One region of the Streptomyces deserti genome, then DNA from elsewhere that is predicted to be linked to it. Evidence: predicted binding sites of a transcription regulator. Region 1 holds the regulator's gene; each other region holds the start of a gene.
What was found. The regulator HrcA, encoded in region 1, represses chaperone genes, less so after heat shock. The targets are predictions, from matches to a motif close to TTNGCACTCNGNNNNNCNGAGTGCNAA.
Positions count from the first base shown of each region.

Region 2: the regulator HrcA is predicted to act here: its motif matches at 1,188-1,214, upstream of groL (chaperonin GroEL).
Region 3: the regulator HrcA is predicted to act here: its motif matches at 1,600-1,626, upstream of groES (co-chaperone GroES).

Region 1 is NZ_BAAGRZ010000001.1:853,515-856,788, reverse strand. Features, by position in the region: gene ACYVMZ_RS03895 (DUF3097 domain-containing protein) at 1-76, opposite strand, end outside; gene ACYVMZ_RS03890 (MBL fold metallo-hydrolase) at 108-839, opposite strand; gene hrcA (heat-inducible transcriptional repressor HrcA) at 1,023-2,039, shown strand; gene dnaJ (molecular chaperone DnaJ) at 2,039-3,175, shown strand.
Region 2 is NZ_BAAGRZ010000012.1:159,690-162,963, forward strand. Features, by position in the region: gene thrC (threonine synthase) at 1-97, shown strand, start outside; gene ACYVMZ_RS21420 (MoaD/ThiS family protein) at 94-369, shown strand; gene ACYVMZ_RS21425 (cold-shock protein) at 810-1,013, shown strand; gene groL (chaperonin GroEL) at 1,375-2,997, shown strand; gene ACYVMZ_RS21435 (carboxylesterase/lipase family protein) at 3,207-3,274, shown strand, end outside.
Region 3 is NZ_BAAGRZ010000007.1:155,575-158,848, forward strand. Features, by position in the region: gene groL (chaperonin GroEL) at 1-1,021, opposite strand, end outside; gene groES (co-chaperone GroES) at 1,145-1,453, opposite strand; gene ACYVMZ_RS15505 (polysaccharide deacetylase family protein) at 1,793-2,539, opposite strand; gene ACYVMZ_RS15510 (polysaccharide deacetylase family protein) at 2,536-3,274, opposite strand, start outside.

The DNA.
Region 1 (3,274 bases):
CCGGCTCGGCCGGTACCTCGGGGACGGGCTTCGGCTTCTTCCACGGCGGGGTCAGGTCCGGAGAGTACTGGCGCATTCGGATGACGATAGGAGAAGCCCCGGCACGATCACGGCGACACGCCGAATCGTGCCGCGAGGGTGTCCCGCTGCGCCCGCACGAACGCCGCGTCCACCACCGCTCCGTGACCGGGCACGTACAGCGCGTCCTCGCCGCCCAGGGCCAGCAGCCGGTCCAGGGCCGCCGGCCAGTGCGACGGCACCGCGTCGGGGCCGGCCTGGGGCTCGCCGGACTCCTCGACCAGGTCGCCGCAGAACACCACCTCCGGGTCGCCCGGCACCAGGACGGCCAGGTCGTACGCCGTGTGCCCCGGGCCCACGTTCGCCAGCAGGACCTGGCGGCCCGCGCCCAGGTCGAGGGTCCACTCGCCGGAGACCAGATGGCGGGGGCCGACGAGGGCGTCGACGGCCTCCTCGGCCAGCCGGGCGTCCAGACCGTGGGCCACCGCGTCCCCCCGCAGCTCCTCGCGGTCACGTACGCGCGTGAACACCCCGTCCACGCCCACCGCCCCGAACATCTCCGTGCCCGCGAACGCCGCCGAGCCGAGGACGTGGTCGAAGTGCGGGTGGGTCAGCGCGAGATGCGTCACACGGTGGCCGGCGAGTTGCTGCGCCTGCGCGCGCAACCGCGCGCCCTCCGCCAGGCTGGACCCCGCGTCGACCATCAGCACCGCGCCCGCGCCGACGACCAGCCCCACCGTGCAGTCCCACACCGGCAGCCGGCACCGCCCCACCCCGGCCGCGACCCGCTCCCATCCCAACTCTTCCCAAGTCACCCTCATACGGCGACGCTAGCGGGGGAGACGGTCCGCGGGGCGTCGCCGCAGGACCGACCTTGCCCACGGTGTACCCCACCGCCGTACACTGGGCCGGGGAAGGCTGGCACTCCCACGCGCCGAGTGCCAGGCGGCAGCAGGCGGTGTCAGGTACGACACCAGGCGGACGACTTCTGGAGGTGTGCGCGGATGCTTAGTGAACGCAGGCTTCAGGTGCTGCGCGCCATCGTCCAGGACTACGTCGGCACCGAGGAGCCCGTCGGCTCCAAGGCGCTCACCGAGCGGCACAACCTCGGCGTCTCCCCCGCCACCGTCCGCAACGACATGGCGGCCCTGGAGGAGGAGGGGTACATCGCCCAGCCGCACACCAGCGCCGGGCGCATCCCCACCGACAAGGGCTACCGGCTCTTCGTCGACAAGCTCGCGGGCGTCAAGCCCATGTCCCCGCCCGAGCGGCGGGCGATCCAGAACTTCCTCGAGGGCGCCGTCGACCTCGACGACGTGGTGGCGCGGACCGTGCGGCTGCTCGCGCAGCTGACGCGGCAGGTCGCCGTCGTGCAGTACCCGTCGCTGACCCGGTCGACCGTGCGGCACGTGGAGCTGCTCTCCCTCGCGCCCGCACGCGTGATGCTCGTGCTGATCACGGACACCGGGCGGGTCGAGCAGCGCGTCGTCGACTGCCCGGCGCCCTTCGGTGAGACGTCGCTGGCGGATCTGCGCGCGCGGCTCAACAGCCGGGTCGCGGGACGTCGCTTCACGGACGTGCCGAGCCTGGTGGAGGACCTGCCGGAGGCCTTCGAGGCCGACGACCGCGGCACGGTCTCGACGGTGCTCTCCACCCTGCTGGAGACACTCGTCGAGGAGAACGAGGAGCGGCTGATGATCGGCGGCACCGCCAATCTGACCCGCTTCGCACACGACTTCCCCCTCACGATCCGGCCGGTGCTGGAGGCGCTGGAGGAGCAGGTCGTGCTTCTCAAGCTGCTCGGCGAGGCCAAGGATCCGGGCGTGACCGTCCGTATCGGTCACGAGAACGCCCACGAAGGACTCAACTCCACGTCCGTCGTGTCGGTCGGCTACGGTTCGGGCGGCGAGGCTGTCGCCAAGCTCGGCGTGGTCGGACCGACCCGCATGGACTACCCGGGAACGATGGGAGCGGTACGCGCAGTGGCACGGTACGTCGGACAGATCCTGGCGGAGTCGTAGTGGCCACGGACTACTACGCCGTACTCGGCGTGCGCCGCGACGCGTCGCAGGAAGAGATCAAGAAGGCCTTCCGGCGGCTCGCGCGCGAGCTGCACCCGGACGTCAACCCCGATCCGAAGACCCAGGAGCGGTTCAAGGAGATCAACGCCGCCTACGAGGTGCTGTCGGACCCGCAGAAGAAGCAGGTCTACGACCTCGGCGGCGACCCGCTCTCGCAGTCCGGCGGTGCCGGCGCGGGCGGCTTCGGGGCCGGCGGCTTCGGGAACTTCTCCGACATCATGGACGCGTTCTTCGGCACGGCGTCGCAGCGCGGTCCGCGCTCGCGCACCCGCCGCGGCCAGGACGCGATGATCCGCATCGAGGTCGAACTCGACGAGGCCGCCTTCGGCACGACGAAGGACCTCCAGGTCGACACGGCGATCGTCTGCACCACCTGCAGCGGTGAGGGCGCGGCGCCGGGCACCTCCGCCCAGACCTGTGACATGTGCCGGGGCCGCGGTGAGGTCTCCCAGGTCACCCGGTCCTTCCTGGGCCAGGTCATGACCTCGCGTCCCTGCCCGCAGTGCCAGGGCTTCGGAACCGTGGTGCCCACACCGTGCCCGGAGTGCGCCGGTGACGGGCGCGTACGGTCCCGCCGTACGCTCACCGTCAAGATCCCGGCCGGTGTCGACAACGGCACGCGGATCCAGCTCGCCGGTGAGGGCGAGGTCGGCCCGGGCGGCGGTCCGGCCGGTGACCTGTACGTCGAGATCCACGAGCTGCCGCACCCGACGTTCCAGCGGCGCGGCGACGACCTGCACTGCACGGTGACGATCCCGATGACGGCGGCGGCCCTCGGTACGAAGGTGCCGCTGGAGACGCTGGACGGCCTGGAGGAGGTCGACATCCGCCCCGGCACGCAGTCCGGGCAGTCGATCCCGCTGCACGGGCGCGGGGTGACGCACCTGCGGGGTGGCGGGCGCGGCGACCTCATCGTCCACGTCGAGGTCACGACCCCCACCAAGCTCGACCCCGAGCAGGAACGCCTGCTGCGGGAGCTGGCCAAACTGCGCGGCGAGGAGCGCCCGCAGGGGCAGTTCCAGCCGGGTCAGCAAGGGCTGTTCTCCCGGTTGAAGGACGCTTTCAACGGGCGCTGACGTGAGCGGTGAGGCGGCCGGGGGTCCGGGGGTCGGCCCCCGGGCAGGCACAGTCAGCCGGGTCAGCAAGGGCTGTTCTCCCGGTTGAAGGACGCCTTC
Region 2 (3,274 bases), on a different contig from region 1:
CGACGGCCTGAAGACCCTCGACGCGGTGGCCGGCACCGGCCTGACCGCCACCATCCGCCCGACCCTGGACTCCTTCCGAGAGGCTGGCCTCGCATGAGCGTGACCGTCCGCATCCCCACCATCCTGCGCACCTACACCGGCGGCCAGGCCGAGGTGAGCGCCGAGGGCGCGACCCTCGCCGAGGTCATCGCCGACCTGGAGAAGAACCACACCGGCATCGCCGCCCGGGTGCTGGACGACCAGGGCAAGCTGCGCCGGTTCGTCAACGTCTACGTCAACGACGACGACGTGCGCTTCGAGCAGGGTCTGCAGACGCCCACCCCCGCGGGTGCGGGAGTGTCCATCATTCCGGCCGTGGCCGGCGGCTGACCGAACATCGTCGTTACCATGGGTAACGACAATGACGGAGCGTTCATCGAATTGCCCCCTCCGTGAGAGAAGCGGAGGGGGCAATTCAGTGTGGTTGAGCGCGGTACAGTTGGGGAACGCGATGCCGATCCGCTGGTCGCGCACCCTGAATTCCTGCCGTACGCCCGACTAGATGTAGCCAAAGTGTGGGCGTCTTTCGCGGCTTATGTGCCTTTTGTGTGGCCCGACTTGCCCTGAATTACGGCGAATTCTTGCCACATTCCGGACCGGGCACGTCCAGAATTCTCGTCCGACTGACCTGTTGCAGACGGCAGTTGGGCAGATACATTCGGCCGCGGTCGACGCGTTCCGGCGCACGCCCCCAATCCGTGGGGGGTGAGGTCTGACCCGGATCCGCGAAGTGTGGATCTGTGCAAGGGCCAGTAATAGGGGAGTTAGGCATGGCTCAGGGCACCGTCAAGTGGTTCAACGCGGAGAAGGGGTACGGCTTCATCGCGGTCGACGGTGGTGCGGATGTTTTCGTCCACTACAGCGCGATCCAGATGGACGGGTACCGCACCCTGGAAGAGGGCCAGCGGGTCGAGTTCGAGATCTCGCAGGGCCAGAAGGGCCCGCAGGCCGACATGGTTCGCGTCACCGCCTGAACCAGCGACCAACGCAAGCGAACGGTCTTCTCTGAAGGGCCCGTGCCTCCCGGGGCACGGGCCCTTCGGCCTGCGCGGAGTCCGCGCGTGACCTGACCTGCGCGGGGACGGGCGCCGAGCCGGACGCGCCCTGTTCGCCCGGGGCTGAGCGCCCCGCCCGAACACCGAGAGCCGCTTGCACTCACCTATGCCGAGTGCTAATCATTGGCGTTAGCACTCTGAAGGTGAGAGTGACAACGTAAGGACCGGGTCGGTGAGGCCACGGGCCAGGTGGGGCAAGGAACCACCGGTCGGGGCCGTCCGTCGCGGGCGCGGGCGCGGTCCGAAGTAATCACCCCCAGTCCTGGAGGGACCACTTCACATGGCCAAGATCATCGCGTTCGACGAGGAGGCGCGGCGCGGCCTCGAGCGCGGCATGAACCAGCTCGCGGACGCCGTGAAGGTGACGCTCGGCCCCAAGGGCCGCAACGTCGTCCTCGAGAAGAAGTGGGGCGCGCCCACGATCACCAACGACGGCGTCTCCATCGCCAAGGAGATCGAGCTCGAGGACCCGTACGAGAAGATCGGCGCCGAGCTGGTCAAGGAAGTAGCGAAGAAGACGGACGACGTCGCCGGTGACGGTACGACGACCGCTACGGTCCTGGCCCAGGCGCTGGTCAAGGAAGGCCTGCGCAACGTCGCCGCCGGCGCCAACCCGATGGCCCTGAAGCGCGGTATCGAGAAGGCCGTCGAGGCCGTCTCCGCCGCCCTGCTGGAGCAGGCGAAGGACGTCGAGACCAAGGAGCAGATCGCCTCCACGGCCTCAATCTCCGCCGCCGACACCCAGATCGGCGAGCTCATCGCCGAGGCCATGGACAAGGTCGGCAAGGAAGGCGTCATCACCGTCGAGGAGTCCCAGACCTTCGGTCTGGAGCTTGAGCTCACCGAGGGTATGCGCTTCGACAAGGGCTACATCTCGGCGTACTTCGCGACCGACATGGAGCGTATGGAGGCCGTCCTCGACGACCCGTACATCCTGATCGCGAACTCCAAGATCTCCAACGTCAAGGACCTGCTCCCGCTCCTGGAGAAGGTCATGCAGTCGGGCAAGCCGCTGCTGATCATCGCCGAGGACGTCGAGGGCGAGGCCCTGTCGACCCTGGTCGTCAACAAGATCCGCGGCACCTTCAAGTCCGTCGCCGTCAAGGCCCCGGGCTTCGGCGACCGCCGCAAGGCCATGCTCGGCGACATCGCCATCCTCACGGGCGGCGAGGTCATCTCCGAGGAGGTCGGCCTCAAGCTGGAGAACGCCACCCTCGACCTGCTGGGCAAGGCCCGCAAGGTGGTCATCACCAAGGACGAGACCACCATCGTCGACGGTGCCGGCTCGGCTGACCAGGTCCAGGGCCGCGTGAACCAGATCCGCGCCGAGATCGAGAACAGCGACTCGGACTACGACCGCGAGAAGCTCCAGGAGCGCCTGGCCAAGCTCGCCGGTGGTGTCGCGGTCATCAAGGCCGGTGCCGCCACCGAGGTCGAGCTCAAGGAGCGCAAGCACCGCATCGAGGACGCCGTCCGCAACGCCAAGGCGGCCGTCGAGGAGGGCATCGTCGCCGGTGGTGGCGTGGCCCTGCTCCAGGCCTCCCAGGTCTTCGAGAAGCTGGAGCTCGAGGGTGACGAGGCGACCGGCGCCAACGCCGTGCGCATCGCGCTGGAGGCCCCGCTGAAGCAGATCGCGATCAACGCCGGCCTCGAGGGCGGCGTCGTGGTGGAGAAGGTGCGCAACCTGACCCCGGGCCACGGCCTGAACGCCGCGACCGGCGAGTACGTCGACCTGGTCAAGGAAGGCATCATCGACCCGGCCAAGGTGACGCGCTCCGCGCTGCAGAACGCCGCGTCGATCGCCGCGCTGTTCCTCACCACCGAGGCCGTCATCGCCGACAAGCCGGAGAAGGCCGCGGCCCCGGCCGGCGGCGGCATGCCGGGCGGTGACATGGACTTCTGATCCTCTCTGGGATCGGTACGTTCCTTTCCGTGCCGAGGGCGGCACCCCCTGGAAGCAGGGGGTGCCGCCCTCGGGCGTGTCCGGGATCACGGGGTGACGGGCCGGAACCGCCTCCTCTTAATTGCGTCACTCAATTATGGTGGGCTCCCACTATGGCCGGATGGCACGACCGGCACGGCACGCCGACGTCCCGTAGCGAGGAGCCCGCGATGACGACCACCGAGTCCCGCCCGCCGAAGGCCGACGACGCCGCCGAGCCCGTGGTGCGTACCGCCGC
Region 3 (3,274 bases), on a different contig from region 1:
CCTCGGACTTGCCGGCACCGTCGACGATCGTGGTGTCGTCCTTGGTGACGGTGACGCGGCGGGCGGTGCCGAGCACGTCCAGGCCGACCTGGTCGAGCTTGAGGCCGACTTCCTCGGAGATGACCGTGGCGCCGGTGAGGACCGCCATGTCCTGCAGCATCGCCTTGCGGCGGTCACCGAAGCCGGGGGCCTTGACGGCGACGGCGTTGAAGGTGCCGCGGATCTTGTTGACGACGAGGGTGGACAGGGCCTCGCCCTCGACGTCCTCGGCGATGATCAGCAGCGGCTTGGAGGAGTTCGCCTGGATGATCTTCTCCAGCAGCGGCAGCATGTCCGCGATGGCGGAGATCTTGCCCTGGTGGATGAGGATGTACGGGTCCTCCAGGACGGCCTCCATGCGCTCCTGGTCCGTCACGAAGTACGGCGACAGGTAGCCCTTGTCGAAGGCCATGCCCTCGGTGAAGTCCAGCTCCAGGCCGAAGGTGTTGGACTCCTCGACGGTGATGACACCGTCCTTGCCGACCTTGTCCATCGCCTCGGCGATGAGCTCACCGACCTGCTGGTCCTGGGCGGACAGCGCGGCGACGGCGGCGATGTCGGACTTCTCGTCGATCGGGCGGGCCGAGGCGAGCAGGTCCTCGGAGACCGCGGCGACGGCGGCGTCGATGCCCTTCTTCAGGGCGGCCGGGGAGGCACCGGCGGCGACGTTCTTCAGGCCCTCGCGGACCAGCGCCTGGGCCAGCACGGTCGCGGTGGTCGTACCGTCACCCGCGATGTCGTTGGTCTTGGTCGCCACCTCCTTGACCAGCTGGGCGCCGAGGTTCTCGTACGGGTCCTCGATCTCGACCTCACGGGCGATCGTGACACCGTCGTTGGTGATGGTGGGGGCGCCGAACTTCTTGTCGATGACGACGTTGCGGCCCTTGGGGCCGATCGTCACCTTGACCGTGTCGGCAAGCTTGTTGACGCCGCGCTCGAGGGCGCGACGGGCGTCCTCGTCGAACTTCAGGATCTTCGCCATGGCAGCGGGAGCCCTCTCGGAAATCTAGGTGAAAGAAACTGCGCCCCGGGCGCCCGGCTGATTAATGGTCGCGGGGGCCAGGGGCGCAGTGCAAAGCAGGTGCTTCGAGGTGAAGCGGGTGAATTACTTCTCGATGATCGCGAGCACGTCGCGAGCCGAGAGGACGAGGTACTCCTCGCCGTTGTACTTCACCTCGGTGCCGCCGTACTTGCTGTACAGCACGATGTCGCCGGTCTTCACGTCGAGCGGGAGGCGCTCGCCGTTCTCGAAGCGGCCCGGGCCCACGGCCAGGACGACGCCCTCCTGGGGCTTCTCCTTGGCGGTGTCCGGAATGACCAGGCCAGAGGCCGTGGTCTGCTCGGCGTCCAGCGGCTGGACCACGATGCGGTCCTCGAGCGGCTTGATGGCAACCTTGGAGCTGGCGGTCGTCACGATCCGACCTCCCCCTTCGGAGATCTCACGGGGTTAACTGTCTGAGGTGGCGACCAGGTCGATCCGTCGTCGCGGGTGCCGGACCTGCCCGTCGCGTTGTTGGCACTCTCCTAGGGGGAGTGCCAGAGCCGAGACTATGACCGCGGTTAGCACTCGGTCAAGCGGAGTGCCAATTGCCGGCGGCGCGTCGGCCGGGGGCTTCGGCGGATGTCCGTCTTCCCAGGCACTCGGCGTTGGTGTGGAGGCCTCTGGGGCTGCCTCCCCCAAACCCCCGCTTCGGCTTCAACGGCCTCGTCCTCGAGCGCCGGACGGGCCGACCACCGCCGACCGGCGCCGCCGTCAGAGGTAGTCCTCCAACCGCCCCACCCTCAGCCCCCGCCCCTCGATCTCCCGCAGCAGCAGCCGGGTCCGTTCCACCACGGGCAGGCCCGTCGTGCCGGCGTCCGGGTCGACGGCCACGATGTCGCCGGGGCGCAGGCGGTGCTCGCCACGGGTGTACGTCAGCCCGCCGTCGCCCCGCACGGCCGCCCGCCACAGCACGAGCGCCGTGATGCCGCAGTCGGCGGCGGCGCGGAGGGTGGTCGTGTCGTACGTGCCGTGGGGCGGGCGGAAGAGGTGGGGGCGGACACCGAAACGGGCGTGGAGTTTGTCCTGCTGGCCACAGATCTCGGCGCGCTGGCCGGCATAGGGCAGCCCGCGCAGGGCGGGGTGGTCGAGGGTGTGGTTCTGGATGCTCGCGCCGACCGCCCGCAGTCGCGCGAGGTGGCCGTACGCCGGTCCGACGACGCGGTCCGTGAGGAAGAGGCTGACCGGGAGGCGCCGTTCACGGATCAGGTCGGCGAAGCTCGGTTCCCGCTCGGCGTCGTCGTCGTACGTCAGGAAGACGACCCGGTCGCGGGTGGGGATGTGGTCCACGACCGGTGGGAGTCCGGAGGCGGGTGGGAGCCCGGAGACCGGTGGGAGTCCGGCGCGTGCCTGCTGGTGCGCCTCCGCCCGGGCCCGGGCGTCCGACCGCGGCGGCTCGGCGCAGCCGCCGAGCAGGGCGGCGAGGGCCAGGACCCCGACCGCCCAGCCGCGTGGCCTCACAGGTAGTCCTCCAAACGCCCCACCGCGTATCCCTCGGCCGTGACCTTGTTCAGGAAGAGGCGGACCATGTCGCGCATCGAGCCCTCCCAGTGGTCCGGGCCCCGGAAGTGGCTGAGGACGATGTCGCCGGGGCGCAGCTCGCGGTGCCACTCGCGGTACTCCCAGCGGTCGACGAAGACCTCCTCGTTCCACAGGGGCACGTACTTGATCCCGCAGGCCTTGGCCGCGCGCAGGGTGGCCCCGTTGTAGTTGCCGAAGGGCGGGCGGAACAGGACGGGGCGCTTGCCGTAGCGCTCCTCGATCACGTCCTGCATGCCGCAGATCTCGCGTTTCTGGCGGGCGTACGACAGTGCGGGCAGGTAGGGGTGGTGGAGGGTGTGGTTGTTCAGAACCGCTCCCCTGGCCTGCATCTTCTTGAAGTAGCCGTAGTCCTCCTTGATCAGGTAGCCGCTGAGGAAGGCGGTGTACGGGACGCGCAGCTCGCTCATCATGCGCAGGAACGCCGGGTCCTTCTCGGCGCCGTCGTCGATGGTGAGGAAGACGACCTTGTCCTTGGTGGGGACGGTGGTGAAGACCGGGGGAAGGTCCAGCTCCCGGTGGCCGTCGACCTCGAAGCCCTCGCGAGTGGTGATCCTCGGCTTCTTCACCGGGGGCGGCGGGGCCGTCAGCGGGACCTTCTTCAGGCCCCAGCGCCGCGCGGCGGCGGCCCGGGCGGCGTGGGCCGCGCGCAGCTTG